DNA from 3 places in the Shewanella sp. ENK2 genome. Region 3 is predicted to be linked to each of the others. Evidence: predicted binding sites of a transcription regulator. Region 3 holds the regulator's gene; each other region holds the start of a gene.
What was found. The regulator ArgR, encoded in region 3, controls arginine synthesis, uptake and breakdown. The targets are predictions, from matches to a motif close to ANTGAATANNTATTCANT.
Positions count from the first base shown of each region.

Region 1: the regulator ArgR is predicted to act here: its motif matches at 9,483-9,500, upstream of ACGEDC_RS02880 (OadG family transporter subunit).
Region 2: the regulator ArgR is predicted to act here: its motif matches at 5,550-5,567, upstream of argA (amino-acid N-acetyltransferase).

Region 1 covers NZ_CP171406.1:612,968-623,945, forward strand. Annotated here, with positions in the region: gene ACGEDC_RS02845 (dicarboxylate/amino acid:cation symporter) at 1-817, shown strand, start outside; partial or broken gene ACGEDC_RS02850 (alginate export family protein) at 952-2,198, opposite strand; gene ACGEDC_RS02855 (ABC transporter ATP-binding protein) at 2,243-3,085, opposite strand; gene ACGEDC_RS02860 (ABC transporter permease) at 3,110-4,099, opposite strand; gene ACGEDC_RS02865 (CmpA/NrtA family ABC transporter substrate-binding protein) at 4,129-5,493, opposite strand; gene ACGEDC_RS02870 (sodium ion-translocating decarboxylase subunit beta) at 6,145-7,275, opposite strand; partial or broken gene oadA (sodium-extruding oxaloacetate decarboxylase subunit alpha) at 7,291-9,083, opposite strand; gene ACGEDC_RS02880 (OadG family transporter subunit) at 9,100-9,267, opposite strand; one part of gene ACGEDC_RS02885 (IS3 family transposase) at 10,098-10,356, shown strand; one part of gene ACGEDC_RS02885 (IS3 family transposase) at 10,356-10,978, shown strand, end outside.
Region 2 covers NZ_CP171406.1:2,316,865-2,327,842, reverse strand. Annotated here, with positions in the region: gene recQ (DNA helicase RecQ) at 1-1,700, opposite strand, end outside; gene ACGEDC_RS10410 (thioesterase family protein) at 1,891-2,355, shown strand; gene rarD (EamA family transporter RarD) at 2,527-3,423, shown strand; gene ACGEDC_RS10400 (PH domain-containing protein) at 3,436-3,957, opposite strand; gene argA (amino-acid N-acetyltransferase) at 4,148-5,473, opposite strand; gene rpmG (50S ribosomal protein L33) at 5,927-6,100, opposite strand; gene rpmB (50S ribosomal protein L28) at 6,107-6,343, opposite strand; gene radC (RadC family protein) at 6,466-7,143, opposite strand; gene coaBC (bifunctional phosphopantothenoylcysteine decarboxylase/phosphopantothenate--cysteine ligase CoaBC) at 7,341-8,510, shown strand; gene dut (dUTP diphosphatase) at 8,507-8,965, shown strand; gene slmA (nucleoid occlusion factor SlmA) at 9,000-9,593, shown strand; partial or broken gene ACGEDC_RS10360 (alpha/beta hydrolase family protein) at 9,750-10,978, shown strand, end outside.
Region 3 covers NZ_CP171406.1:2,836,334-2,847,311, reverse strand. Annotated here, with positions in the region: gene ACGEDC_RS12415 (thiol-disulfide oxidoreductase DCC family protein) at 1-107, shown strand, start outside; gene ACGEDC_RS12410 (SDR family NAD(P)-dependent oxidoreductase) at 111-971, shown strand; gene mdh (malate dehydrogenase) at 1,034-1,969, opposite strand; gene argR (transcriptional regulator ArgR) at 2,285-2,755, shown strand; gene ACGEDC_RS12395 (Dyp-type peroxidase) at 2,874-3,812, opposite strand; gene ACGEDC_RS12390 (ABC transporter ATP-binding protein) at 3,922-4,950, opposite strand; gene ACGEDC_RS12385 (ABC transporter permease) at 4,952-6,583, opposite strand; gene ACGEDC_RS12380 (Fe(3+) ABC transporter substrate-binding protein) at 6,637-7,656, opposite strand; gene ACGEDC_RS12375 (ferredoxin--NADP reductase) at 7,979-8,728, opposite strand; partial or broken gene ACGEDC_RS12370 (DUF5610 domain-containing protein) at 8,787-9,388, opposite strand; gene ACGEDC_RS12365 (FMN-binding glutamate synthase family protein) at 9,681-10,978, shown strand, end outside.

The sequences.
Region 1 (10,978 bases), 2.2 Mb from region 3:
GCAAATTATCGTATTTGCTGCATTAGTGGGTATCGCTATTAATGCTGTTGGCGAAAAAGCTGCACCACTTAAAAATACCATTTCAGCTGGCGCAGAAGTCATGTTTGAACTCACTCGTATGGTATTAAAACTCACCCCAATAGGTGTATTTGGTTTAATGGCTTGGGTTGTGGGTGAGTACGGTTTATCAACCTTATTGCCATTAGGTAAGTTCATTATCGCAATTTATGTCGCAGCGCTCATCCACATCATTTTTGTCTATGGTGGCTTAATTAAGTTTGTCGCTAAACTGAGCCCGATACAATTTTTCCGCAAAGCCATGCCTGCACAGTTAGTCGCATTCAGTACTGCATCTAGCTTTGGTACATTACCAGCAAGTACTAAATGTACTGAATCAATGGGCGTATCTAAACGCTATAGTGCTTTTGTTTTACCTCTTGGCGCAACCATGAATATGGACGGTTGTGGCGGTATTTACCCTGCTATTGCGGCAATCTTCATTGCCCAAATTTATGGTATCCCATTAGAAATCAGCGATTACATGCTTATTGCTGTGACAGCAACAGTAGCGTCAGTTGGTACTGCAGGTGTACCTGGTAGTGCAATGGTTATGCTAACCGTTACCTTAGGTGTTGTTGGTTTACCGCTTGAAGGAATCGCATTTATTGCGGCAATTGACCGTGTAATTGACATGATACGTACAGCAACGAACGTCACTGGCGATATGATGACAGCGGTTGTGGTTGGTAAAAGTGAAGGTCAATTTGATGAAACGCAGTTTAATTCAAATGAAAAAGTCATTGAGCAAACAGCATAGTTAATGACGTAATTAAGGATTTGGTTAAAGATTCAGTTAATTTGCTACCAAACCTACAAAACGGCAGATGAATTGTTCATCTGCCGTTTTCATTTTATAGCCCAACCTATTTAAAAGTCGCGACTAACATTAGGCTAAAACTTTGCGTTAAACCATACCCACGCTTTGTCAGTATCCACTTTACCTGCTGCAACATCACCAGCTGAATAAGCCGCATATTTAACGCCAACGGTATAGTGGTCATATAATGGCATACTAAAGACGGCGTTGATTTCTGAGCCTAAATCGTCCACCGCTGCACTTGATTCATCCGCATCAAACTCGTGATAAGCCACCGCCCATTTACCACCAATCACACTACCACCAATAGATGCATACAAGTCAGCCAAGCCTTCTTTAGGTGTTGTTAAGAATTGGTCGGTCCAACCATTAAAGCCATGTAGTGTTGCAAGTGGAGTCGAGAAACCATAATCGCCACCATCTGAACCTAACAGCTCGTAGCCTACTTTGAAGGTAACCACTGAAAAACCAACGCCCCCTCAAGGCTCATATAATCTGCAGAATAAGATTGCCCTGCTGTATCTGAATCCTGAGTGGCATATTCCGCTGTATAAAGTAACTTAATATCACCAATATCAGCTTTACCGGTAAAGCGAAGACCATAAGTGTCTAGACCGTTTTCAATATTAGTATCTTCTTCTAATAGGTAGCCATAGGCGCTTAACGTACCAAAACCCGTTTTTAATTGAGCATTGATTAAATTATCTTTTGAATCAATATCTTTTGCTTCTGCAAAAATACGATTTCGCTGAGTAATATAACCATAATCAATTTGGAACATATCATTGAACTTATATTCAAGCATGACGCCATCAAACGTCTGTCTATCTTGACGCCAACCCACATGTCCCACAAAACGCTGATTATCAAAGGTGATCACTTGTCGACCCCCTTTAACACTAAAACCTTCGTATTGGTATTTTAAAAATAGTTGATCAAGTTCTGTGGTTTCAGGATCGGCAATCACAGAATAATCAGGATTGTTTCCTAAAGTATCGTTATAGTCATCAACACCCGCTACGACACGTGAATCTTCGAACTCGACTAACGAACTAAAACCATAGTAATCAGCTGTGGCGTAAGTTAATCGGGTACGTAACGTAAAGGCATCTGCATCTTTTAATGCGTTATCTTGCTCTACCATTTCATAACGCAGATTTAAATCGACTTTCACTTTCCCTTCAGTCACAGCTTCTGCAATCGTCGTTGCTTCTGCAGCATGTACTTGGCCCATCAATGCCAAAGATGCTGGAGCAATGATGGTTAACGCTGATTTTGCTAACCTTTTATTGATAAAACTCGCAAGTTGATTCTTTCTCATCATATTTCCCTTGTTGTAATTAAATCTTGTCCATCAGAGTAATCTTAGCCAACATTAGCAGTTTCATCGTTACTAATTGATGAATTGCTAATATTAATGGTCTCAACTTTTCGTTGCTTCTCGTATAAGAACTTCAATACTTCAGCACGTAGACGGTTATATTCTTTGTCTTCTGCCAGTGCTAACCGCTCTCTTGGTCTTGGTAAATTAACGTCTAAAATTTCACCAACCGTCGCTGCTGGGCCGTTGGTCATCATGACAATTTTATCAGATAGTAATACGGCTTCATCCACATCATGCGTAATCATAATAACGGTGTTATTCAGCTCGTTTTGAATTTCCATTAGCGAGTCCTGCATGTGCGCACGCGTTAGTGCATCTAATGCGCCAAACGGTTCATCCATTAGCAAGACTTCGGGTTCCATTGCCAATGCTCTTGCAATACCTACTCGTTGCTTCATACCGCCTGAGATTTCGCTAGGAAGCTTATGCATTGCATGTTCCATATGTACCAGCTTTAAGTTGTATTCAATCCAGTCCTTAATTTCAGCTTTGGATTTTTTATTCTTAAATACTTGTTTAACTGCTAGCTCGACATTTTGATATGACGTGAGCCATGGCAGTAATGAGTGGTTTTGAAACACAACGGCTCGCTCAGGCCCAGGCTCTGTTACTTCTGCGCTGTTTAAAATCACTCCACCTTGAGTGGCTTGATAAAGACCCGCTACGATATTTAGTACAGTTGACTTACCACACCCCGAATGACCTATGAGCGATACAAACTCACCTTTATTGATCTTCAGGTTCACTTCTTTAAGCGCTTTAAATGGACCATTAGGGGTAGGAAAATCCATATCGATATTACTGATATCTAAAAATACACTCATAATATTTACTCCTTGCGTCCCAAATTAACGGGCTTTATCCCATGAGAACCAAGCTTGTAGTGCAAGCATTGCTCTATCTAGTAAGAAACCAATAAACCCAATCACAATAACGGCTGCCATAATGCGAGATAACGACTCTGAACTTCCGTTTTGGAACTCATCCCAAACAAATTTGCCAAGGCCTGGGTTTTGCGCCAACATCTCTGCTGCAATTAACACCATCCAAGCCACACCGAGTGATAAACGCATCCCCGTGAAAATTAACGGTATTGATGCTGGTAATACGATTTTCTGCACATGAGTAAAGGCTGATAACCTCAATACTCGACTGACATTTAATAAATCAGTATCAATAGATGCGACTCCGATTGAGGTGTTAATGATCATTGGCCACAAACTACATAAAGTGACTGTGAGTAACGAATTGATAAACGATTTCGATAACATAGGATCTGGAGAGACATAAAGTGCGCTCACCACCATAGTAACCAGTGGCAACCAAGCCAATGGCGAGACGGGTTTAAACAGCTGCACAATAGGGTTTATTGCCGCATTTAAATTTTTGCTCAGCCCCATCCAAATACCCAATGGAATTGCGATAATCGCGGCTAATAAAAAACCTGACATCACGGTAATCAAACTCGTAACAATCTGATCAACAAAGGTTTCTTTACCTGTATAAGCTCGTGTCTTTGGCACATAAGTTGGATCTTTTGCCACGCGAGCTTCATTACGCACTTTTTGACGCTCATAGAAAGCTGCCGCTTTTTCTCGTTCAGCCACATGTTCTTGGTAAAGCGAGTCGAACTGAGCTACAACAGCCACTGGCCCCGGAAACTTACCCAACGAAGTGTTGATGTTATTTGCGCTGATAGACCATAAGACTAAGAACACGGTTAAGCCAATAATGGGTAACAGTAACGTTTTACTCATTTGACCTAGTTTCGAAAGCAACACGTTGGCAGATGACTTATCCATAGGAAGCCTCTGGGTAATTTTTGCAATGGTTGACATAGCTCTATCCTCACTTCGATAGCTGTAAATTACAGCTTATCGCCTTGTTTTAGACCAATGCTGAACTTATTGATGTAAGCATTAGGCGCGCTCCCGTCATACACGATATCGTCAATAAAGTGCTGCTGAGGTTTTTTAAAGCCAGTTTCAGTTGCAAAGTCTGGGAAATGTTTTGCATCAATGGTTTTGTCATCAATTAAGGATTGAGCAGCTTTAGCATAGATATCTGGGCGATAAACTTTCGCAGCAACATCTTTGTACCAATCATCAGGTTTATCTTCAGAGATCTGCCCCCAGCGACGCATTTGCGTTAAATACCAAATCGCATCTGAGTAATATGGGTAAGTTGCGTTATAACGGAAGAACACATTGAAGTCTGGAACCGCTCGCTTATCGCCTTTTTCATATTCAAATGTGCCGGTCATACTATTAGCAATGACATCGTAATCAGCACCAACATAATTAGATTGCGATAAGATTTTTACAGCTGCTGGACGATTGGCATTGTTATTATCATCTAACCACTTAGCCGCCTTAATCAGGGCGCGAGTTAAACGAATCGTCGTGTTAGGATATTTTTCAGCAAATTCAGCCGTGATCCCAAAAACCTTCTCTGGGTTGTCTTTCCAAATTTCATAGTCGGTAACAACCGGCACTCCAATGCCTTTAAATACGGCTTGCTGATTCCATGGTTCACCCACGCAGTATCCATAAATAGTGCCAGCTTCAAGCGTTGATGGCATTTGTGGCGGAGGGGTTACAGAAAGAAATGCTTGCGCATCTAATTGACCCGAAGTGTCACCTTTATGAGGCGCATAGTATCCTGGGTGAATACCACCAGCAGCTAACCAATAACGTAGTTCGTAGTTATGGGTTGATACAGGAAATACCATGCCCATTTTGAACGGTTTACCAGCTTCAGTGTATTCCTCGACAACAGGTTTCAGCGCATCAGCTTTAATTGGATGAACAGGTTTGCCATCGCTATTTTTAGCGATGTTAGGTTTCATTTTTTTCCAAATATCATTGGATACCGTAATGGCATTACCGTTTAAATCCATCGAAAAAGGCGTAATAATATGCGCTTTAGTACCATAACCAATAGTGGCAGCTATTGGCTGCCCTGCCAGCATATGTGCGCCATCTAAGCGACCATCAATAACACCGTCTAATAACACCTTCCAGTTAGCTTGGGCTTCAATCGTGACGTATAGGCCTTCTTCTTCAAAGTAACCATTCTCATAAGCGATAGCGATAGGCGCCATATCAGTTAATTTAATAAAACCAAAAGTCAGTTCTTCCTTTTCTGGAAACCCGACCTCAGCCATGGCTGGCAATACGGCAGAAAAAGACATCACCAGTAATGTCTGTTTAAGTGCTTTTTTCCAATTCATCTTTAAATCCTTGTTAAGTGTTAAATAGGTAAAACAAAAAAGGCGCTAACTACCCCCTAAGGAATAATTAAGCGCCTTTGCTTAAATTAATTTACGACTAAAAAATGATTAATTTTCACGTTTAAGACCAAAAACAATCAAAAACGGATAAATAAAATACAATTATAATCAGCCAATATGTGACCATTACTATTCAGCTAACGTGCCAACTTACTAAGATACTGTTTTAAATACAAATTTTAAAACACCCCTCCAACATACCTATAAAGGGTAGTGCTAATTTAGTGCAAAATAAATAAAATCGCACCTAAATGGGTATAAAATACGAGTCGTTATATGGATTGAACAACAATGGAGCAATGCAAGCCTTAATATTGGATTAGGCTGATAAATCGACGTCCCTTAAGCCTTGCTAATCGAGTAAGAAAAGAAATTAAAGAAAGGCTTATGAGTTAAATGCTAAGTGAAGATAGTGAGAGAGTGAGAAAACTAAAACCCTGATACAGACGCGTAATAGATGGCACTATCTTCTGTTTATACATATAAGATTAAGATGAACTCAGGCTCAATATGACCAATGTGTTAGCAAAAAAACCACTGCTTAGCAGTGGCTTTAATATAATTTACAACAAACAGAGTTAACGCATGGTATTAACCTAGAACAGCCAACAATACACCAGCAGCAACAGCGCTACCCAGTACACCAGCAACGTTTGGTCCCATAGCATGCATCAATAAGAAGTTTTGTTGGTTTGACTCTAAACCTACCTTATTTACAACACGTGCGGCCATAGGTACAGCAGATACACCAGCTGCACCAATCAATGGGTTAATCTTACCACCTGAGACTTTAGACATCAGTTTAGCCATCAACACACCAGCAGCTGTACCGATACTAAATGCGACAGCTCCTAAGACTAAAATACCTAAGGTTTCGATACGTAGAAACTCTTCAGCCTGCAATTTAGAGCCTACAGCTAAACCAAGGAAAATAGTGACAATGTTAATTAATTCGTTTTGAGCAGTGCTTGATAATCTATCTACCACGCCACATTCACGCATTAAGTTACCTAGACAGAACATTCCTACTAAAGGCGTTGCTGCTGGTAAAAATAAAATGGTCATTCCCACTACCATCAATGGGAAAATAATTTTCTCTTTTTTGCTGACTTCACGCAGCTGTTCCATCTTAATGGTACGTTCAGATTCGTTAGTCAATAAACGCATAATTGGTGGTTGAATTAACGGAACTAACGCCATGTACGAGTACGCAGCAACTGCAATTGCACCCAATAAATCAGGGGCTAGTTTAGAGGCTAAGAAAATGGCTGTTGGGCCATCGGCGCCACCAATAATCGCAATTGCCGCAGCATCTTGCATAGTAAACTCAAACCCAGGCACTAAATTTAATGCAATTGCACCAAGCAAGGTCGCAAAAATACCAAACTGCGCCGCAGCACCTAATAGTAAGGTTTTCGGATTAGCAATCAGCGCTCCAAAGTCAGTTAACGCCCCCACGCCCATGAAAATCAGTAATGGGAATATGCCTGTTTCAATACCAACATAGTAGGCATACCAAAGTAGACCGCCTTCGTCGGTAAACCCCGCATTAGGAATATTCGCCAGGATAGCACCGAAACCAATCGGCACTAACAAGAGTGGCTCGAAGCCTTTAGCAATGGCGAGATATAACAATGCCCCGCCAATTGCCATCATAAATAGTTGATCAGGTGCGAAGTTAGCAATACCTGTCTCAGACCAAAAGGCCATTAATCCTTCCATGCTATCTCCTACCTCTTACGCTAGTGCCAGTAATGGTGCGCCAACTGCAACTGCATCGCCTTGTTTAACCGCGATATTTCTGATCACACCTGTCGTTTCTGCTCGAACTTCGGTTTCCATCTTCATTGCTTCAAGGATTAATACCACATCACCCTCATTCACATGGTCGCCATCATTCACCATCACTTTGAAAATATTGCCTGACAGCGGTGCGTTCATCGTGACTTTAATTTCATTACTCGCCGGCGTTAATGGTGCAAGCGGAGCTGGCGCTTGAGAACCAGCTGATGATGAAGTGGGTACAATTTGGCTAATATCTCCACCTTCACTGACTTCCACCACAAAATTTTGCCCTTGGACATTAACGGTATAGGTTTCAGGCCCTTTGTCTTTTTTATCAGCAACAACCGCCATGTCATCGGCACTTGGAATAGGCTCAAATGCGTCCGGATTACCACGGTTAGTTAAGAACTGTAATCCAATTTGATTAAATAACGCATACGTCATCACATCATCATCAGTTTCTGCCGCCAAAGTAATATTGTCTTTCTTCGCGATATCAGCCAACTCTTGGCGTAACTTATCTAGCTCTGGTGCAATAAGATCGGCAGGGCGACATGTAATCGCCTCACCACCGTCTAGCACTCTAGCCTGAAGTTCAGCGTTAACTGGTGCAGGTGTTGCACCGTACTCACCTTTTAATACGCCTTCAGTTTCTTTAGCTAGGGTTTTATATCGCTCACCCATTAAGACATTAATTACTGATTGAGTACCTACAATCTGTGACGTTGGCGTCACCAAAGGTAAGAAACCAAGATCTTCACGTACACGAGGGATCTCTTCTAATACAGCATCCATTTTGTCCGCAGCGCCCTGCTCTTTGAGCTGGTTTTCCATGTTGGTTAACATGCCACCTGGCACTTGTGCACGTAAAATGCGTGAATCAATACCTTTCAGTGCACCTTCAAAACGAGCATACTTTTTACGAACTTCTCTAAAGTAAGCTGCAATTTCTTCTAACAGCGCCATGTCATAGCCAGTTGAGCGGCCATTATCTTCAGCCATTGCGACTAAGGTCTCTGTCGCTGAATGTCCATATGTTTGGCTCATTGACGAAATGGCGGTATCAAGTACATCAATACCCGCTTCAATTGCTTTTTGATAAGTTGCAGTGCTTAAACCCGTTGTAGCATGACAATGCATAGACACTGTTAAATCCGTTTGAGATTTAAGTCTGCTAATTAGGTCAAATGCTTCTATTGGTTTGAGTAGACCTGCCATGTCTTTTATACACAATGACTCACAACCCATGTCTTCAAGGTTTTTAGCCATATCAACCCAAGTATCAACGGTATGAACTGGGCTAGTTGTAAACGAAATAGTCCCTTGAGCATGGCCACCAACCTGTTTCACCGCTTTAACAGCCGTTTCTAAGTTACGAACATCATTCATTGCATCAAATACACGGAACACGTCAACACCGTTAGTATGCGCACGCTCCACAAAGCGAGTTACTACATCATCAGCATAATGGCGATACCCCAAAAGGTTTTGACCACGTAACAACATTTGCTGCGGCGTATTTGGCATGACTTTTTAAGTTCTCGGATACGATCCCACGGATCTTCTCCTAAATAACGAATGCATGAATCGAAGGTCGCGCCTCCCCATGATTCAAGTGACCAATAACCGATTTTATCCAGTAAAGGAGCGATAGGTAACATATCGTCTAAACGTAGGCGTGTTGCCAAAATAGACTGATGGGCGTCTCGTAATACTACATCTGTTAACGCTAAAGGCTTGCTCATAATTACTCCTAAACTATTAATCTTTGGCACGGTACTGATGAATAGCAGAAGTGATTGCTGCTACTAACTTAGGGTCAAGTGTTGCTGCTGATGCAGGTGCTTGCGCTATTGGCGCCGACGCTGCTGCAACTTGATTTTCTGACTTGGTTAATCTGGCGACGATAGTGATACCGACGATTAACAAGCTTAAAAAATAAAGACTAAGCTCATCCCCATTATCATCACGCCTAAGGCGTTAAATAATTGCTCAGATATTGAAGTCATACATCCTCTCTTGTCTTAGTGTTCAATCAGTCATTGCACACAGGATCCGTTCTGATTACATACGCCAATAATGAAGTCATATATGAAATTAACTCACGCACCAAAAGTAGGCATTCATTAATTCACAAACGGCATACAGAATAAATATTCAGTCTATCTTAACTAATTTATGATTATAAAAAAGCTAATCAACCAGCTAATTTAGTTATATCAAATTCTTCATTGACGAAAAATATAACTAATCTATAACAATTAATCCAACGCTTTGTAAATTGGTCAGACCAAAAATTATAAAATTAAAAGGGTATAGGTGATAATTCGATAATTAAAATGAGACTTTTATGAGAATAATTTAATTTTGATGGGTTTATGAAGAAAATGACAAGATTATGACGACTTCTAACTAAAAAGTGATATCAAGATAAAGAACAACCAATCGCCCTAAAGAAGTGCAGATGATGTAAAAAGCATAAATATGCCAATTTTATCGTGATTAATTGACTATTTATTACAATCGAGCAGTTACATGGTAAATCATGCTCCTTAGTGTGCCTGTTGCCAATAGATCAACGCTGATGATCCATGTTAAGAGTGATTTCACCTAAAAGAGTACCAATATAGATAATGCGTTTGTTGAGTTGCAAAAAAGATCCCTCTTAGCCGTAGCCTCTATATTGTAGTGGCATAGTGATTTTGGCCACCTAATTAGAGGATGTTATGATTAATTCATAGCAGTATTAGGTGAAGATAATGGCTAAGAAGTCACGTAAAAATTTCAGTCCAGAATTTAGATTGGAAACGGCACAATTGGTGGTCGACCATGGTTACACTCATGAAGAAGCAGCCAAGGCCATGAATGTTGGTTTTTCAACAATTGGTAAGTGGGTTAAACAGTTAAAAGAAGAGCGCCAAGGTAAAGCCCCGAAAGCGACACCTATGACCCCTGAGCAGCTTAAGATACGTGAGCTTGAGAAGAAGATTGAGCGCATTGAATTAGAAAAGGAAATTCTAAAAAAGGCTACGGCTCTGTTGATGTCGGACTCACTGAACAATTCGAATTAATCGAAAAACTCAATCAGAGCCATAAAGCCAGATATTCGATTCAAACGTTGTGTGATGTATTTGATGTCCATCGCAGCAGTTATAAATACTGGTGCTTGCGTGATACGTCATTGCCTCCAGAAGAAATTAAGTTGCGAGCTGAAGTAAAGTCAGCGCATGAACTAAGTGGAGGCTCCGCAGGTGCAAGAACCATTGCTGAAATTGTAACGCAGCGTGGTTTTCAGTTAAGCCGATATCGCGCGACAAGGTTTATGAAAGACCTAGAACTGGTTAGCTGCCAATTGCCACAACATGCTTATAAGAAAGGCTCTAAAAAGCATGTGGCAATCCCTAACTTGCTAGAGCGTCAGTTTGATGTTACTGAGCCAAATCAAGTCTGGTGTGGTGATGTGACTTATATTTGGACTGGCAACCGTTGGGCGTACTTAGCAGTGGTAATTGACTTGTTTGCTCGTAAACCTATTGGTTGGGCTATGTCACATTCACCTGATAGTGAGTTAACCGCCAAAGTATTAACGATGGCTTATGAGCTTCGTGGTAGACCTGATAACGTTATGTTTCATAGTGAC
Region 2 (10,978 bases), 520 kb from region 3:
TCATGCTCTTCGGCCAGCTCTCTTCGTAGTAATTTCAGGCGTGCAAAGAGCTTTCTGTCGTATTGCTGCGGCGCACGAGAGGCGCTACTGCGACGTTTAGTGGTCACTAATTGAATACGAGGCTCTGCAAGTTGCAATGTCACCTCGCCTTTTAACACGGCTCTTGCTGATTCGTTGAGCTTAACAGATGAACCACGGGTAATATCTTGTGAAGCCAGTCCAAGGTGAATGAGTTGACGTGTAACCGACAACCAATACTCATGGCTTTGCTCCTTGCCAATTCCCCAAGTGGATAACTTATTATGGCCACGATCCATCACATTGGCCGCTTTTGAGCCACGTAACACGTCAATGACCTGATTCACCCCAAAATGCTGGTTTAGTCTAAAGATACAAGACAAAACTTTTTTAGCATCTTCACTGCCATCATACTTTTTAGGCGGGTCAATACAGACATCGCAGTTACCACAAGGCTTATCAGCACTTTCATCAAAGTAATGCAGTAATACCTGACGGCGGCATGTTTGCGCTTCAGCAAACGCCGCCATGGTATTCATTTTATGGAACTCCACATCTTGTTGCGGACCGGGCTCAGATTGCTCAATTAAATGCTTCACGCGCCCAATATCAGCAGGGTCAAATAACATGTAAGCTTCAGCATCTAAGCCATCTCGTCCTGCTCGGCCTGTTTCTTGGTAGTAAGACTCCACGCTTTTCGGAATATCGTAATGCACTACAAAGCGGACATTGGATTTATTAATCCCCATGCCAAAGGCAACAGTTGCCACTACAATATCGATTTTATCTTTTAAAAATTTATCTTGAATATCAACACGTTCTTCTTGTGTCATACCCGCATGGTACGCAGCAGCGCTGAAGCCCTGCAGCTTTAGGCGATCAGCAACCTCATCAACACGGCGTCGACTACTGCAGTAGATAATGCCATTACTGCCTTTTTGCAGTTGTAAAAACTGCTTTAGCTGGTTAGCCGCATTGAGCTTTTCGACCACAGTGTAACGGATATTAGGTCTGTCAAAGCTAGATAATAAGCAAAATGGCGTGATATGAAGACGCTGGCAAATACTCTCACGAGTTGCTTGATCAGCAGTAGCTGTTAACGCCATCAGTGGAATGTATGGAAATATCTGTTTTAACTGACCAAGGGCGGCATATTCAGGTCTAAAATCATGGCCCCATTGACTGATGCAATGCGCTTCGTCAATGGCAAACAGAGATACCTGTAATTCATGTAAACGTTCAATAAAGTCAGGACGAAGTAAGCGCTCTGGCGATACATATAGCAGCTTAATTTCACCTTGATGCAAACGACGTAGTATTGCCACCGTTTCTTCACGAGGCAAGGATGAGTTCAAATAAGCTGCCGCAACACCAGATTGAGTTAAGCTGTCCACTTGATCTTTCATCAAAGAAATCAAAGGTGACACCACTACTGTCAACCCTGGCAGTAATAAAGCTGGCAGCTGATAACACATACTTTTACCGCCACCTGTGGGCATGATAACTAATGTGTCTTGGCCGTTTAACGTTTGCTCAATAATCTCACGCTGACCTTCTCTAAAGTCACGATAGCCAAATATCTGTTGTAAATGGTAGCCGAGTGCGTCCTGCTCCAATGCTGGAGTGGGAACTGAAATCTGCTGCGGCTGTGCTTCTACTGAACCTGAGATATGATTGTCCATCTTTTGAGCTGAAGATAAGAAGCGCCATTTTAAAGCACTGCTGTGCATATGTCTCGAATCAATGCGCAATAGCTGACCTCAACTGCTCAAATATGCACCATTGATTTTATAAAGCTAATTAAGTTAGATTAAATACTCTATCTCATCACGTTCATGTATTTCAGCATGACTTGCTAACTAAAGGCCAACTATGACCACGGACGTTCAACGTAAAGTATTACAACAAGTGGCTGATATTTTTGATAAGCATGTTCCTTTTCATAATCTACTCGGATTAGAAATCAAGCGTTACGATATCGACGGTGTTGAAGTGGTGATTAAAATGAAACCCGAACTCATTGGCAATATTCATCAACACATATTACATGGTGGAGTGACAGCCACACTGCTCGATGTTGTCGGTGGGTTAACCTGTTTTGCAGGCTTAGTTTCAAGCCGAGAAGATTGGACCATTGAAGCGTTAGAACAACGGCTCACTACGCTCGGTACAATTGATATGCGAGTCGATTACCTTCGCCCAGGCCGAGGAGAAATATTTACAGCCACAGGATGTGTGATCCGTTCAGGTAATCGTGTTTCAGTGTGCCGAATGGAGCTGCATAATGAACAAGGTACTCATATCGCATTTGGCACGGGAACTTATATGGTTGGCTGATATGATGGGTTGAGTAGCCAGATGCGAATAATTCATTTGAACATCAGTGTCTATTTGGCAACTGTAAAGTTTTTGTATATTCAATATACGTAAAATGATTTCGCGAATTACTTGAGAGATTACCGTAAGCCACCTACAATCGCCTTCTTTATCGCTTCATACTGGATTCCCATGCAAGATCTTGAACATCGTAAAGGCATAGCCCTTGCCATTTGTGCCTACTGTCTATGGGGAATTGCACCGCTTTATTTCAAGTTACTGAGTGACGTTTCTGCGCTGGAAACCTTAGCGCACCGTGTCGTGTGGTCATTTATTTTTATTATCATTTTAATGCAGTTTTTGGGCGGTTTCTCTCGCTTAACGACCTTGCTGAAAAAGCCCAAACAGTTACTGGTGTTAGCACTCACCTCGGTGCTCATTGCTGCTAATTGGTTGATATTTATTTGGGCCATTAATAACGATCAAATGCTTGATGCCAGCTTAGGCTACTTCATTAATCCATTATTTAATGTGCTATTGGGAATGGTCTTTTTATCTGAGCGGTTACGCAAATTGCAGTGGGCTGCTGTGGCGCTAGCCAGTATTGGCGTTTTGATTCAGCTCATTTCATTCGGCTCAATACCTTTAGTATCTCTGGCATTAGCAGCTTCTTTTGGCTTTTATGGTTTATTGCGTAAAAAGGTCAATATCGACGCTAAAACAGGCTTATTAGTTGAAACCGCTATTTTGCTCCCTATCGCACTCGGCTATTTAGCGCTCACATTAGACACTGCCAGCGCGAATATGCTGACTAATGATATGACAATGAACCTCACACTGATTGCAGCAGGTATTGTCACTACAGTGCCATTATTGTGCTTTGCTGGTGCAGCCATGCGCATCCCCCTATCGATGCTGGGATTCTTTCAGTATATCGGTCCCAGTATCATGTTTATTTTGGCAATATTTTTATACAAGGAACCATTCGATATTGAAAAGGGCATCACCTTTGGGTTTATTTGGAGTGCTTTAGTGGTCTTTACTACCGATATGGCACTACAACGACGCCGTCGTTTAAAGCAAAGCTAACAGCCAATTGACTTAATCCTGCCAAGCAGTCATTTTTGTTATTGCTGCTTGCGGGTTTTCTAACGATAACAACAACGAATACCCCTTTTCAGTGGGTAACAACAAGACATTCTCGTTTGTAGTCACTGATACTAACGCCTTATCGCCGTTTTGCAGCGTAAACCATCCTAATGAGTAACCTGACAAGCCAAGACCATTCGTTCGTCTTGTAGGCATATATTGAGGCACCTCAATAAGATTAATCACTCTGGCCTGCTGCCAAACTAATTCATCTTGCTGAAATACTTGTCCGTAGAGTGGAATAGTCAGTGTCACCTGATGACTTTTCTCGACCGATAACCCCGCATGTTGCGTTTGATACAAGGTAATAGAAAACAAACCAAACACCGCAATAATTATCCCTAAGCTTGCGTAAACGGCCATGCTTGGCATCTTTTTCAGTTTTAAAAGTAACGTGAGCAGCAATAAGCCCATCATAACGCCGATGAAATTAGCTAAACCGTTCGCTGTTAGCCCTGCCAGTTCTATATTCATTGATTTTCTATACCTAAAATTCGTTTTTATTAAGCGCCCAACTTAATAGAGCATGTGATTGGAATAATGCAATATTTTGCGAGCATAACAAAAATGCCACCCCATGGCTTAACATGTTGTGGCATTTCAGTAAGTATCAAACAATCACGTATTCAACATTAATGTTCAAATCTAGTGTTATAAATATACCTTATAAATCTAGGGCCAATATTTTTGATTTACGTTGAAAATTATATAGCTGCTTTTTGACATTCGGCAGCGCATCAACCTCAACAATATTAAAGCCATGCTCTAAAAACCAATGAATACTGCGAGTCGTTAAGGCAAATAGCCGTGAATAGCCTCTGACTCTGGCTTGACCAATAATGTTATTCAATAGCACGCTACCTCTGTCGGCATCACGGTAATCGGGATGCACGACTAAACAAGCAAACTCACCGGCATTATCTTCTTCAAATGGATACAGTGCTGCACAACCAATCACCAAACTGTCACGCTCAATCAGCATAAACTGTTCGATTTCCATTTCCAGTTGCTCACGAGAGCGTCTAACCAGTATCCCTTGCTCTTCTAGTGGTCTAATTAAATCTAAGATACCACCGATATCGCCAATGTTTGCCCGGCGTAATCGTTCGGCACTTTCGGTCACAATCTGGGTACCAATACCTTCACGAGAGAATAACTCTTGCAACAAGGTGCCATCTTCAAGGTAACTCACTAAATGACAACGTGGCACGCCATTACGACACGCATCAATACTGGCTTTTAAGAAGGCCATAGTACCAACACAGGCTTCGCCAGCTTGATTCATGTCATCCCAAATAGCTTGTGCGCCATTAGGCATTAACTCGGCAATCACCTCGCCTGACTCATCTAAAATGCCGTGAGTATTACTAAAGCCGATGATCTTATCTGCCTTTAACTTTATCGCCACTTGGGTGGCAACCTCTTCAGCCGTTAAATTAAAACACTCACCAGTCACTGAGACCGCCATAGGACCCATTAACACAATACAGTTATTATTTAATTGACGCTCTAACCCTTGGGTATCAATACGGCGCACTTTGCCAGTCAGGCAAAAATCGACGCCATCATCAATACCTAATGGCTGTGCAATAACAAAATTGCCGCTCACTAAGTTGATTTGCGCATTTTGCATCGGTGTATTACCCAAGCTCATCGATAAGCGCGCGGTAATATCAAATTGCACCGCACCGGCAACTTGCTTAATGACTTTAAGCGAGTCTTCGTCGGTTATACGCACACCATTGTGATACGTAGGCTCGATGTTCGCATCATGCAATGCCGCGTCAATTTGAGGGCGGGCACCATAAACTAGCACGACTTTAATCCCTAAAGAGTGCAACAAGGCGACATCATTGAGAATGCCTCTAAATTGATTATGTAATAGTGCTTCGCCACCAAGCATCACAACGAAGGTTTTGCCGCGATGCACATTGACATATGGCGCTGAGTGACGGAATCCATCAACAAGTTCTGTGGTTCTTAAAGGCACATTAACCCCTAACAAATAAACTTAACGGTATTCAGTGTCTATTCTAAATACGACACCAATATAATTAATCAATATTATTGCATTTAAATTCACTTTAAAAGACTTTTATTGGGATATTTAGCGATTTTTAGTATTTAACTATTCAAAAAAGTCTCAAAAGCGGTGTCACGTTAGTATTCGATAAAATATCAGCTAGCCAATCACTTAATTAAAGCGACCCTTTTGCCATGGTTTGTAAAATAGTTGGCCAATATACAGGTAAGCACTCAGTCATACGCAGCCTAATCAGCCAAGATGACAAGTTTAATACTCACACTAAATAATCAGTACAAAGCACTGTAAAGATATATTGCTACTTAAAAATGGATAAGAGAGTTGGGATGACATTGGTGGGGCTGAAAAAGGGCCAAAAAAAGCCCCTAAAAAGGGGCTTTTAAAAGGAGGAAAAATCAATTACTTGATTTTAGCTTCTTTGTAGATAACGTGCTGACGAATAACTGGATCAAATTTTTTGATTTCCATTTTTTCAGGCATGTTACGCTTATTTTTTTCAGTAGTGTAGAAGTGACCAGTTTTAGCACTAGATACTAATTTGATCTTCTCACGATTACCTTTAGATTTAGCCATTTTCTATTATACCTTCTCGCCGCGGGCACGAAGTTCTTTAACTACAACTTCAATACCTTTTTTATCGATGATACGGATACCTTTAGTAGATACACGTAGTTGCACGAAGCGTTTTTCTTCTTCTAACCAAAAACGGTGGTTTTGTAGGTTAGGTAAAAAACGACGACGAGTCGAATTTTTAGCGTGCGAACGGTTGTTACCAACCATCGGCTTCTTGCCAGTTACTTGGCATACTCTTGACATGTCAATCTTCTCCAAAAACAATTTTAAAACGCTCGAGCATTTATGTGCCTCGTGTGGCCGTCGCCCGAGGCACAAAGAGGGCGCATTTTATACACGATAACAAAACTAAGATCAAGTGTTGTTTAAAATATCCACCCACGTTCAGCAAAGGATATTATCTGCTGATCACCTACAACCATATGATCTAATAGAGAAACATCGATAGTAGAGAGGGCTTTTTTTAATCTGTCAGTAATTTGCCGATCTGCCTGACTTGGCTCTGCAATGCCAGACGGGTGATTATGACACACTATGACTGCCGCAGCCTTTTTCTCCAGCACCAACGCCACCACTTCACGTGGATATACTGATGCCGAATTAATCGTTCCGCGGAATAATTCTACAAACTGAATCACTCTATGTTGGCTATCCAACAATAATAATGCGAACACTTCATAGGATCGGTCTGCTAATTGTCTCATTAAATAGTCCCGAGTTAAATCAGGATTTATTAAAATTTGTCCTCGATGCATATTTTCTTGAAAAATTCGCTTCGAAATCTCCGATGCAGCCTGCATTTGAGCAAATTTTACCGGCCCAACACCCGCTAATTGACACACTTGAGACTGTGATGCTGAAAATAAAGCCCGTAATCCGCCAAATTCTGTGATCATTCCTCGAGCCAAATCCACCGCATTATGGCCTGCTAACCCATTTCGCAATAATACAGCCAATAATTCTGCATCTGATAAGTGCCCAGCCCCATGATGAAGTAACTTATCTCGTGGACCTTCTCCTTCTGGCCAATCTTTTATTGCCATAAACACTCCCTTGTTTATTGCTTAAATCAAATTCAGTCAATATTCCTGTTAGCTCACGCATCACTGCCAACATAACCATAGAGTATGGACGAAAATTTTAATTTCGGATCGTCACCATTTAGGTTGATTGTGATATTGTAGCGCCAATGAACTGGATAGCAGGATTGAGTAAACATGCTGACAAATAAAAAGTCCTTTTGGGTATCGGTGGTGGCATAGCCGCGTATAAAAGTGCTGACTTAATTCGTCGCCTCAAAGAACGTGGCGCAGATGTTCGTGTGGTCATGAGCCAAAGCGCCATGGAATTTATCACCCCGTTAACCATTCAAGCTTTATCAGGTCACCCTGTTGCTTCTGACTTACTGGATCCCGCAGCTGAAGCTGCAATGGGGCACATTGAATTAGCTCGTTGGGCTGATGTAGTCATCGTAGCGCCAGCAACAGCAAACCTTATTGCCCGCATTAATGCTGGCATGGCAGATGAATTGCTAACTACCACTTGTTTAGCCACAGAAGCGCCAGTGATAGTGTGTCCAGCCATGAACCAGCAAATGTATCGTAATCAAGCCACTCAAGAAAACCTTGCCAATATTGCTCGCAAAGGCATCACAGTTTGGGGACCAGCGAGTGGCGACCAAGCCTGTGGCGAAGTGGGTCCCGGTCGGATGATGGAGCCGTTAGCCATTGCTGAGCAGCTCATCAATTTCTTTGGCCCTAAACCATTAGCCGGAGTCAAACTACTCCTCACAGCAGGCCCAACTCGAGAAGCGATTGACCCAGTGCGTTATATTTCTAACCATAGTTCAGGCAAAATGGGCTTCGCATTGGCCACAGCAGCGACACAAATGGGCGCTGAAGTCACCTTAGTATCAGGGCCAGTCAATTTAGCGACCCCAAGTCATGTCAACCGTATTGATGTTGAATCAGCCCAAAACATGCTTGATGCTGTTATGGAGCATGTTGATGGTCAAGATATCTTTATAGGCTGTGCTGCTGTCGCAGATTACCGCATTGCTGAAGTAGCAGAATCAAAAATCAAAAAATCAGCTGAGAATATGCAGCTTGAGATGATCCGTAATCCAGACATTCTTGCCAATGTAGCCGCATTAAAAAATCGTCCTTTCACTGTAGGTTTTGCTGCTGAGACCGATAACGTAGAAGAATACGCCCGTGGCAAGCTTGAGCGAAAAAAGTTGGACTTAATTGCCGCAAACGACGTATCAATCGCTGGGCTTGGTTTTAATGCTGACGCCAATGCATTACATGTTTTTTGGCAGGACGGTAGTCAACAGCTGCCAGCAACCGATAAACTGACCCTAGCAAAACAATTACTTACTTTAATAGCAACAAAAATAAAAACATCATGAAGACACCTGTAGAATTAAAGTTACTCGACTCCCGCATAGGCAGCGAGTTTCCACTACCAAACTATGCCACACCAGGCAGTGCTGGTATGGACTTGCGCGCCATGATCGATACCACCATGGTCATTGAGCCAGGTAAAACAGTGTTAATCCCCACAGGGATTGCAGTACACGTTGCCGATCCAAGTCTTGCGGCAGTGATTTTGCCTCGCTCAGGTTTGGGGCATAAACACGGCATTGTGTTAGGTAACTTAGTCGGCTTAATTGACTCTGATTACCAAGGACCATTAATGGTGTCTTGCTGGAATCGTAGCGATGAGCCTTTTACATTAGAAATAGGTGATCGTTTAGCGCAACTGGTGTTTGTTCCTGTTGTTCAAGCACAATTTACCTTAGTCGATGAGTTTGATACCTCAGATCGTGGTGAAGGCGGATTTGGTCACTCAGGTACCAAATAACCTTTACAAGTAGTCACAAGCCTAGGAATAACAAATGGCGGCTAGCCCAAAAATAAATCGTCGTGAGCACATTTTACAGTGTCTCGCGCACATGCTGGAAACCAGCCCTGGCCAACGTATTACCACTGCTAAATTGGCAGCTGAAGTTGGTGTTTCTGAAGCGGCGCTTTATCGCCACTTCCCAAGTAAAGCAAGAATGTTTGAAGGCTTAATTGAGTTTATTGAAGACGCGATTTTGTCTCGTTTAAACCTGATTATGGATGAAGAGAAAGACACCATGAAACGCTGTGAATTAGTCTTACAGCTATTACTAGTCTTCTCTGAGCGTAACCCAGGTATTTCACGGGTACTCAATGGCGACGCACTACTGGGCGAGAACGAGCGTCTACGCAGCCGCATCAGTGGTTTATTTGCCAAAATTGAAACCCAAATTAAGCAAATACTGCGTGAAAAAACCTTACGTGAAGGCCATGGTTTTAATTTAGATGAAGCCATTTTAGCAAACTTATTATTAGCTATCGCCGAAGGCAGAATCGCCCAATTTGTTCGTAGTGAATTTAAACAAAAACCTACCGAGCACTTTGACGAGCAATGGCAATTTGTTCAGCAGCAGTTGTTACGCAGCTAAATCAGCCTTCAAAGTACAATAATGTAAACGCACTTCGGTGCGTTTTTTTATGTAAACAATTGTATTAATGACTTAAAAGTCGTACTTTAAGATGACAAAAATAGAATTAATCGATAGAAGTCGATAGGTTTTTCCGATAAAAATACAAGGATGTTTATGAAATACACTGCTATTATTGCAAGTTTTCTGCTCGCTGTTTTCCCCTCAATATTAAGTGCAACTTCTTTATCTCAGGCAGCTTTATATAGTAAAGGCGCTGAGTATAGCCATGTAAAAATATCACCAAATGGTGATTTTCTCAGCGCATTGACCACCCATGATGGTAAAAAAACCTTAATTATTTTAGAAACTGAAACTAAAAAAATGATTAGTGCGATAAATTTTCCAGGGAATGCTGAAGTCGGAAATTATGAGTGGGTCAACCAAGATAGAATCGTATTGCAAAAAGTCTATCTTAAAGGCTGGACAGATGTTCCCCAGTATTATGGTGAACTTATGGCTGTTAATGCTGACGGCTCGAAAGGAAAATATTTATTTGGCTACAATAGCAGCGAGCAGCAAACTGGTTCAAATATTAAGAGAAATACATCAATTAGAGCCACTGCATATATTTTAGACCCATTACCTGAAAATGATAAGTATATGCTAGTTAATGCAATTCCTTGGGGAAGCGTCACTTCATTGGGCAACGATAGCTTACAACATGTTTACAGAGTCAATGTTAAAACTGGTGTTAGGAGAAAAGTAGCCACATCCCCCATCGGTAACCCAAGCTTTTTAACTGACAATGAAGGCGAAGTTAAATTCGTCTCTGGGGTTAATAAAAACAACGAATTACACACGTTTTATCGACAAGATGGTGATTGGATAAATGCCAATGATCTCAATGTAGGGTTAACTGATTTTCACCCTATTTCATTTGCAGGAAAAGCAAGCACCATTTATGCAGCGGCTAGAGAAAATAATCAAACTGTAAGTATTTATAAAATTGACTTAGTCAGTGGCCAAAAAGAAAAGATCATTAATGATGAAAATGTTGATCCAAGTAACTTTTGGATCAACAAACAGTCTAAACAGCTCTATGCAGTTGAATATGAAGATGGCTATCCAACATATGCTTTCGTTGATCAAAAAGATGATCATACAAAATTACTGAAGCAACTCATTGCATCACTCCCCGGTCATCAAGTGCAAATTATCAGTGAAACAACAGATGCAAAACTATTCGTGATTAAAGCTTTTAACGATAAAAATCCCGGTGACTACTACCTATTTGATACAGAAAAAGTCACATTAGACTATCTCGCATCTGAAAAAGCTGGTTAGATCCTGATGCAATGGCAGAAGTAAAGCCGATAAGCTTCACGAGTCGTGATGGAAAAATT
Region 3 (10,978 bases):
CTTTTGCTGATATCGCTTATCGTGGATTTGCGAAAAATCGCTACCAAATTTCTTATCTACTCACAGGACAGCAACGTTGTGAAGACGGTAGCTGTAAGTTGAAGTAGCCTATGGATATTTGTCGTGTTCAAGCCGTTAACACTGCCATTGTTATTGGCGCATCTTCAGGTATTGCAAAAGCGATTGTCACCGAGATCGCTGATAATACTGAGATTGAGCAAATCATTACTATCAGTCAAAAGGAATTGGTTTTTAATGTTAGCAATAACATTCATCACCACATCCCCTGCGATTACACCATGAATGGCTTTGGTAATAACGCCAGTAATGACGCTAACGAAAACATAGCAAGAGTGTGCCTTGCTCTATCATCAATTAAAGGTCATATCACCAAGGTGTTTATTTGTAATGGCAGATTGCATTCATTAAACAATCAAATGTCAGTCCATACACATAATCCACAGGCCTCAAAGAGTCCAGAAAATCAACAAATTGAGCCATCAACTGTTTTATCGCCAGAAAAGCGCCTTGAAGATATTACCCCAGCTTCTATGCTGTCAGTCTTTCAATCCAACACGTTAGTGCCAATGATGTGGCTTCAACATCTCGTTAAACTCGTAAACGGCAAGCAGGCATGCATCATCAGTGTGTTAAGTGCCAGAGTTGGCAGTATCAGTGAAAATCAGTTAGGAGGCTGGTATAGCTACAGAGCATCAAAAGCGGCATTGAATATGTTAATAAAAACCAGTGCGATTGAATATGCACGCCGAGCTAAAAATACAAAATTGATTGCGTTTCACCCCGGTACAACCGATACCGAGTTATCTAAACCTTTTCAGGCCAACGTTCCCGAAGGGAAATTGTTCACCGCAGACTTCGTCGCCCAGCAATTACTCACGATTCACCAAGGTATTGAATTTAACAACCAAGCAGAGTTTCTTGATTGGCAAGGTCAAACAGTGCAGTGGTAACTGCAGATTACAGACACAAAAAAGCGAAGCCTAAGCTTCGCTTTTTGTCGTAAACAATGAGCTTACTTAACGAATTCAACACCTAGGTCGATATCGCCTTTTAACGTATCAAGCATTGCATCACGTGCGTTTGCTTCAAATGCGCTTACTTCACCGTATGGAAGTACTTTTTCTACGCCGTTTTTACCTAATACAACAGGTTGTGCGAAGAATTCAGCGTGCTCGCTGCCGCCATCTACGTATGCACATTCAACAACGTTTGCTTCACCTTGTAGGCCGCGAACTAAAGATAGACCGAAACGACATGCCGCTTGACCCATTGAAAGTGTCGCACTACCGCCACCGGCTTTAGCTTCAACAACTTCTGTACCAGCATTTTGGATGCGAGTTGTTAGTGAAGCAACTTCTTCATCAGTAAAGCTTACGCCTTCAACTTGTGAAAGAAGTGGAAGAATAGTCACACCACTGTGGCCGCCGATAACGTTAATGTTAACATCAGCAACGTTTAGGCCTTTAAGCTCAGCGATGAAAGTTTCAGAACGAATAACATCAAGTGTCGTCACACCGAATAAACGATTCTTATCGTAAACACCCGCTTTTTTAAGTACTTCAGCAGCAATAGCAACTGTTGTATTTACTGGGTTAGTGATCACACCAATTAATGCTTTAGGGCAAGTCGCAGCGACTTTTTCAATAAGGTTACGTACGATACCCGCATTGATGTTAAATAGATCTGAACGATCCATTCCAGGCTTACGTGCAACACCAGCAGAAATAAGAACAACATCAGCGTCAACTAGCGCAGGCGTTGGATCTTCACCAGCAAAACCAGCCACTTCAACATCTGTTGGGATGTGGCTTAAATCGACAGCAACACCTGGTGTTACAGGAGCAATGTCATACAGAGACAACTTTGAGCCTGCAGGAAGTTGAGTTTTTAATAGTAAAGCTAGGGCCTGGCCGATACCGCCAGCAGCACCAAGTACAGCTACTTTCATAATTATCTCCAATAACGTTCTTATGTTTGACTTCTAAGTTTATGATTCTCAGTCTGTGACATAGATCATATTTCTTGTGGCGTCACATTACTGCATCAGCGAGACAATTTCAATTATCCCTTAGTGGAGTAAAGCAATTAACTTATTCTATGATATATATATCAATAATCCCTGATTTAGCACTTACACTGTAAAGTGAATTTTTATTCACCAATTTAGCTTATTTCTTGACTTGTGACGTTTATATATTCAAAATGAACCCGTTTTGTGAATATATTGTATTCAATTTAAAAATTACTATAAGACGAAAAAAATATGCCAGCGACCAAGAATCAGGATGAACTCGTTAAAACGTTTAAGTCGATATTAAAGGAAGAGCGCTTTGGTAGCCAAAGTGAGATCGTCAACGCACTACAAGCAGAAGGTTTTGGCAACATAAACCAATCTAAAGTATCGCGCATGCTCAGTAAGTTTGGCGCGGTGCGGACTCGAAATGCTAAGCAAGAAATGGTGTACTGTTTGCCCGCTGAATTAGGTGTACCGACAGCAGGTAGCCCAGTTAAAAACTTAGTATTAGATGTTGATCATAACCAAGCTATGATTGTAGTGCGTACCAGTCCAGGTGCAGCACAACTCATCGCACGATTACTTGATTCAATAGGTAAGCCTGAAGGCATTTTAGGTACCATTGCTGGTGACGACACGATCTTCATTTGTCCATCCAGCATTAAAACCATCGATGATACGTTAGAAACAGTTAAATCACTGTTTAACTACAGCGAGTAAAACAAGCGTTATGTTGAGTCTGTAGTACGGACGAAAACGCAATAAAAAAGCAATGCCTTGGCATTGCTTTTTTTGGTTTTAATCTACCCAAGCTTACAAGAACGCGTATCTTGCAAAATTAGTCGTTAGCAAACTGCGCTAAAAAATCTAATGATGGCGCAAAGAATGATGACCCTGTCAGCGCTTTAGTAAACTGCATGAGGTGGTCGTGATTACCATGACCGTCACCATAAATCATGCTGCGTAGCATTTCTTCAAAATGAGTTGGATTATGGCAGGTCGAGATAAACATCAACCCTTGCTCTCTTAACGAGCCAAAAGGCATGCTCTGACGTAAAATCTCCATCGACTTGCCATCTGCATCTTTTAAATTAACTCGCTTGATATGGCTGGTTAATGGCTTATCTTCAGAAGCGTACTCAATATCATCTTGCTTAGTACGGCCAATGATATCTTCTTGTTTCTTCAGCGGTAGGCGATTCCATTTACTCAAGTTATGGGCATATTTTTGCACATGAACATAACTACCGCCTTTAAATGAGATATCCTCATCAGCCACTAAAGCAACTTCTTGACGGCTGCGCCCTTTCGGGTTTTCTGTACCATCGACAAAGCCAGTTAAGTCACGGCTGTCCATAAATCTAAAGCCACGTTCTTCTTCAATTAACTCAACCAAACCTTCAAACATTTGGCTAATTTCATTGGCAACTAAATGCAAAATGTCATAACGATCGCAGCGGATATGCATGAATAAGTCGTATTCGATTGCTGGTGCATCTCGATTACCTTCATTCATCGCAGGAAAAGGGCGCAATTGAGCAGGTCTTTGTCCGTCAAAAATGGTATCCCAATAATTCGCACCAATAGCAACAAAGCCATTAAATGCACTATCTGCATATTGGTCAGATAATTCATAAATATATTGGGCTACATTGGCTAAACATGGGCGAAGCTGATCTTCGACACCATCATTTGCATTAAACATCAAATAGACGCTATGCAGATTTCCTTCAGCACAAATCCCTAACTGTTCGCGAGGCATATTCTGTGTTTCCATGTTGGAATCAATCACCTTTAACAATAATAAGATATAAAGAGTTTAAGGCAATTGAGCAATTTATTCCTTACTGCTCTATGCAATATTTAATCAATTTAGACTTAGGTCACTAAAAAATCACTAGCGGATGCGCTGATATGGACAAATTAACTTTCTGGCCTAATGTCAGTTCGGTTAACTGACTTCTCACTTCGAGCGTCTGTTGACCTACTTTAACCCAATAATGACAAATTGTACCCAGAAAACGTCGCTCGAGAATTTCACCTTGCCCCTGTGCAGCAGGTTGAATCTCGATTTGCTGCGGCCTGAGAAGTAATTGTCCCTGAGTATTAACCACGTTTTTTATCAGGCTAGTGCTTTCTATTAAGCCTAATATGGAGGCGACTTGCGTGGCGCTTTTAATGGTGACAGTAATGTAGTTACCTTCACCAAGAAACTCTGCAACGTAACGATCGTTTGGCGCACCGTACAAGTCTTCTGCAATACCATGCTGAACAATTCCGCCTTCTTTAAATAAAGCCAGTTTATCTGCAAATACAAATGCTTCATCTTTACTGTGAGTGACAAAAACTGCACTGACATTACGCTGCTTTAAGATCTGTCTGATTTCCAGCATCATCTCACTACGCACTTGAGAATCGATATTAGAAAAAGGCTCATCGAGAAGTAAAATCTCGGGTTGATACGCTAAGGCTCTGGCAATCGAAACACGTTGTTGCTGGCCACCTGATAACTCATGAGGGTAACGCTTTCCTAAGCCTTCAAGCTTAACTAAAGCGAGCATATCCTCAAGGCGGTCTTGGCGATCTTTTTCAGATAACCCCTTAACACCAAACAAAATATTATCACTGACGGTTAAATGGGGAAACAATGCATAATCTTGAAAAATCATCCCAATGCCACGCTTTTCGCTGGGAACAAATACGCCATCAGCACTCAGCGATTGACCATTTATGATAATTTCACCTTCACTGATCGCTTGAAGACCAGCAATAGCACGTAATAACGTGGTTTTACCGCAGCCACTAGGCCCTAACAGCGCAACGATTTCTCCCTGCTCTAACGTTAGGTTGAGTCCATTAAGTATGACCTGCCCTTGGTAGTCACTTTTAACATTTTTAATGGTCAGTGTGGACATATTAGCTCTCTTGCTCCAGCGAACGATTAAGGTAAATCAATGGGATAAGTCCAACGATTACGATGACAATTGCAGCCAAAGCACCATGCTCTAGTTGCTCATCAGAAACAAACTGAAAAACATGAGTCGCAAGGTTTTCAAAACCGATAGGACGCAATAGTAAAGCTGCTGGCAGCTCTTTCATGCTTTCAATAAATACTAACAGTGCTCCTGCAAATATGCCTTTACGTAACAAAGGTAAATGCACACGCCATAGCAGCTGTCTTGGGGTTTGCCCCATAGTAATACTTGCCATATCTAACGAAGGAGACATTCGCTTATAGCTATTTTCGATACTGCCAATTGAAATCGCCACAAAGCGAACGCAAAAAGCAAAAATAAGCGCAATGACACTGCCCGTAAATAATAAGCCAGGTCCTCTGCTATCAAAGTAGGCATAAACATCATTAATGGCAAAATCGAGATAAGTCAGTGGAACCAAAACGCCAATTGCCAGTACCGTGCCAGGTATTGCATAACCCGTGCTGCTTAATCGTGAGGGTAGCAAATCACTTTTACGTGGGCTAACACGGCGAACAAACATCATAATTAATGCCAGTACAACACAGATAAAACTCACTACGGCTGCGATATATAAACTATTAAAACTGTATTGCCAAAAGCGGCTATTCCAGCTTTCGTCAAAGTAGTCAATTGCATAGCCTGCAAGCACCATAAAAGGTAATAAAAATGCCAATACAATCAATAAAGCGCAGTAAGAAAATGAGCTCCAAGCTTTAAAGCCTGTTAAATAATAACGGTCTGACTCTGTCAGTTTTGATTGCTTTTGAAATAACTCTTGTTTACGGCGAGCAAAGCGCTCTACCCCTACCATGGCAAAAATCACCAACAACATGATTGCCGAGAGTTTTGCAGCGGCAGATAAGCTGCCATAGCCAAGCCAAGTATCATAAACCGCAGTCGTTAACGTCGGCACAGCAAAGTAACTTACCGTGGCAAAATCAACAGCGGTTTCCATTGCCACTAGCGCCATTCCCACCGCTAAGGCTGGCCTTGCCATGGGTAAACCTAAGCGCCAAAAGCTTTGCCATGGATTACAACCCATAATGCGAGAGGCATGTAATAAGCTAGACGATTGCTCCATAAAGGCTGTGCGGGCTAACAGGTAAATATACGGAAATAACACTAAAGACAACATGATAGCTGCGCCTGTTAGCGTACGAATATCGGGGAAGTAATAATCTTGTGGGGATGACCAACCAAAGACTTGCCTTAGCATACGTTGCACAGGCCCAGCATAATCAAGCATGTCGGTATAAACATACGCGACGATATAGGCAGGCATTGCTAAAGGTAGCAGTAGCGCCCATTGGAAATAGCGCCGTCCAGGAAAGTCACAACGTGCTACGAGCCAAGCCGCAGGCACAGCAATGACCAAAGAGCCGATGCAAACCTGTAGCATGAGTAACAAGCTATTGCTGATATAGGTTGGTAAAACAGTATCAAATAAATGACTAAATACTGCTTCGTCAGGAATTGTTGCTTGTACTATAAGTGCAAAAAGCGGCAATATTAATATTGCCGCAATCGCATAACCAGTGAGCGACCAGCTTCTGGTTAAGCCTAAAATCATAAATACATTCCAGTTAGCACCGCATAATGACTATGCGGTGAAATGCTGCATTCTTATAGGTCAAATTTAACTTCATCAAGTAGTTTAACTGCTGCTTGATGATTTTCTGCTAGCTTGTAAATCGGAAGGTCATCAGCTTTAAAACTTCCCCAAGATGCAACCATTTCAGAAGGTGCAACATCCGCTTTTACTGGATATTCCATGTTCACTTCTGCATAAGATTTTTGCGCAACATCAGATGATAAAAATTCCATTAATTTTATAGCATTATCTTTGTTCGGTGCAAACTTAGCGAGAGCCATACCTGAAACATTGATGTGTGAACCGCGATTCTTTTGATTCGGGAAGTTGATGTAAACCGCATCAGCCCAGCTCTTTTGCTTAGGATCTGTCAACATTTTACCAAAGTAATAACTGTTACCAATGGCCACATCACATAAGCCTTCTTTAACCGCTTTCACTTGTGCGCGGTCATTTCCTTGAGGTTTACGTGCTAGATTAGCTTTTACGCCTTCAAGCCAAGTCTTAGTTTCAGCTTCACCATGGTGAGCAATCATTGAAGCAACTAGTGCAATATTATAAGGATGCTTGAAACTACGAGTACAAATCTTACCTTTGTACTGTGCTGATGCTAAATCTTCATAATTTAGATCCAGCTTACCCACACGCTCTTTTGAAGAGTAAACATTACGAACACGCATGGTTAACGCATACCAGTCATTGTCTGGAGAACGATATTGCTCAGGGATATTGCTGCTCAACGTATCGCTTTTAACGTCTACAACCAAATCTTTTTCAACCAATTCCATTAAACGTGAAAAATCTGATGTAAGCACAACATCAGCAGGAGAAAGACGACCTTCACGGGCAATACGCTCAGCAATGCCATCTTTAGCAAATACGACGTTAACCTTAATGCCAGTTTCTTTAGTAAATTGTTCTAAAATCGGCTCAACAAGAAACGCTTGTCGATAAGAATATACAGTAAGATCATCTGCTGCTTGTGCTGCGATAGAACCCATTGAAGATACAGCTGCAAGACCTAACAGCGCAAAACTCTTTAACGATTTCATTCCAATTTCTCCTTGCCCTTACGGCGCTTTTTATTATTGCAAAAACCTGATTTAAGCACTTTTCTTAACCAATAATTAAGATGTTACTTATATTGCATTAGGTTATCACCCATGGAAATGATAATAATTATCAATTGCGGAAAGGATAATAGATCGGCGCTTTTTGAGCAAGTATTCTTTAAAGATTACTGACTGTATTATTTGGAATAAGTAAGTTAATTAGTGAGTAAAACAAGGGGTTTTGAAGGCTATATTAAGGATAAATACAGCCTTTAATAGTGAGCGGAAAATAACCGTTATCAACGCAGGCTACCACTGCGTCTTACCAGTATTTCTCTACCGTAATTTGCCCAGGAGCTCGGCGTAAGTTCTTAACTAATCCTTTTTCAGTTAACGTTGATTGCGCATCCACAATCATTTCAGGATTACCACAAATTAACACTTGAGAGTTATCGGCACTAAGCGCGATGCCTGCTGTTTGTTCAATTAACCCACTTTGTAGGCCATCGGGAATTCGACACGACAACCCCTCGGAATAATGCTCTCGTGTCACTGACGGTATAAAAATAAATTGTTGCGGGTACTTTTGTTGTAACGCCTTAATTTGCGGTAAATAAGCTAAATCTTCGATTAACCGGACGCCATAAACCAGAACCACTTTTTCAAATCGTTGCCATGGCTCATCAGTTTCCATCATTGAAATGAAAGGCCCTACTGCAGTACCTGTTGCCAAAAACCAAAGATGCGGTCCTTGTATTGCCCCTGTGGGAATTTCTTCAAGCGTCATAAAGCCTGCCGCTTTGGTGCTGACTTCGATTTGCTCTCCTACTTTTAATGCTTGTAAATCTGGCGATAACTGACCATCTTCAACTGCGACGGCAAGCACTTCGATGTAAGGTTTTCCTGGCGGATTGACCAGTGAATAAGCTCTTGCGATACGTTTTTCATCCCGAATTTGGCTGAGCTTGATAAATTGCCCAGCTATAAATGGCTCAACATCGGCTTCGATGCGTAACGAAAACAATTTATCGTTCCATTCAATACGTTCAATAACAGTACCTGTTGTCCACATAAGCTGTTCCTTAGAAAATCAGTTCTCTATGTCAATTCGCTAACTTTATGCGCTAATTCTATGTTAGTTGCTCGCTTTCTACGTCCGCTTGTTTTGCCGTATCTTGCTTGAAGGTTTCAAGCCCAGCTTGTATCAAGCTATAGGTTTTATCCACGCCAGCTTCAATGTCACCTTCAAATACATTCAGACCGGTTAAAATCTCAGTGGCCTCACTAAAACCTTGATCAATTGCACCAGAAATAATGTCCATAAAGCTATCTAATTGCTCATTAAACTCCATGCCACTGTTTTGCTGCTGGTGCACCGAAAAAAGTTAGTCGCAAAACTGACTATACGCTCTGCAGTGGCTTCTGGCGAATAATCCACTTCATTTTCAGCATTTTTTTGAATGACATTTTCGCCTAAGGTTGGAGCCAATTCACTGTTAATTGAATCAATAGCTGCTCGATAAAGAAGTGCCATGGATTTATCGCCAGATTGAATACTCACTTGTTCTTGCGCAGCCAAAATACTGCTATTTTTTAAATCCCTACTTATCTCGCTGATTGATGCTTTACTCCCAGAGACATCGTTGTTGCTGGGAATATCTTTAGCACCATCACTAGGCTGTTGATTTTTAGCAGCCTGAGCATTTAGCTGCGTTGGGTTATAAATTTCCATCAGTGTATCCTCATAATCACTTTTACAATGGGTATCAACCTTTGGTATACCGATGTCAAAAATGATGTGATAAAACCAAAAACGCTTGCGAGTTTATCGACCAAAAAACCTGCAGCTTTATGGTGGCGAGTTATTATTTCCATTTGTCGCTATCGGTACCTTTAAATTACCTAGAACAAAAACCGACCTTCATTCATAATGATGATAGCCAAAAAATAAACAATTTAGCGAATATCAATCACTAATAACTGTTATCTACTCAATATCAATCGATCATTTTTAAGGAACAAAAATGCAGCCACATTGGTTTATCGTCGGATTAGAGATATTTACAGGGTTATTTCTCGCCTGTATTGCCATTTTATTTATCTCAGTGATTTATATGTATATCGCAGATAAATTACAGACTAAACAAGCTATTCGTCACAATTACCCCGTAATAGGTCGATTTAGATATTTGTTTGAGAAACAAGGTGAGTTTTTTAGGCAATACTTTTTTGCTCAAGATAGAGAAGAGTTGCCCTTCAATCGTGCTGAGCGTAGCTGGGTATATCGCGCTGCAAAAGATGTCGATCGCACCATCTCATTCGGCTCAACCCAAGTGCACGACAAAACTGGCACGATAATGTTTCTTAATGCCGCATTTCCTAAATATGATTCAGATGAACATCAAGACAGCATTATTACTGTAGGTGAGCACTGTAAAACCCCGTATAGGACAGCAACAGTTTGCCACATTTCAGCGATGAGCTTTGGTGCATTATCCCGCCCTGCCGTGACAGCATTATCCCATGGTGCAGCACAAGCTGGTTGCTGGCTTAATACTGGTGAAGGAGGCTTAAGCGAGCATCACCTTAAAGGCAACTGTGATTTAGTGTTTCAAATCGGTACTGCTAAATATGGCGTACGTGATGAGCAAGGAAAACTTGATGACGACAAGCTCCGTAACATTGCAGCCCATGACAATGTCAAAATGTTTGAGATTAAACTAAGCCAAGGTGCCAAACCTGGTAAAGGCGGCATTTTACCTGGCGTTAAAGTCACTGAAGAAATTGCAGCTATCAGAGGGATCCCGGTAGGGCAAGATTCCATTAGTCCTAATGGCCATGCTGAGTTTAATAGCGTCGTGGATATTATTGACATGATTTGCCATGTTCGTGACATCACAGGAAAGCCCACAGGCATAAAAGCTGTGCTTGGTGATGAACAGTGGTTAATCGACTTATGTGAAGAAATAAAACACCGAGGCATTGAGAGTGCACCAGACTTTTTTACCCTTGATAGCGCTGAAGGCGGAACAGGCGCCGCGCCTCAAGCATTAATGGATCATGTCGGCTTACCGATTAAAGAAAGCTTACCTATAGTCATCAATCTGTTTAAACAAAAAGGACTGAAACAACGAATCAAAGTGATTGCTAGCGGCAAAATGATATTGCCCTCTCAGGTTGCTTGGGCCTTGGCGACAGGTGCCGATTTTATTGCCTCTGCACGGGGAAATATGTTCGCACTAGGCTGCATACAAGCTTTACAGTGTAATAAAGATACTTGTCCAACCGGCATCACTACCCATAATAAGCATCTTCAACAAGG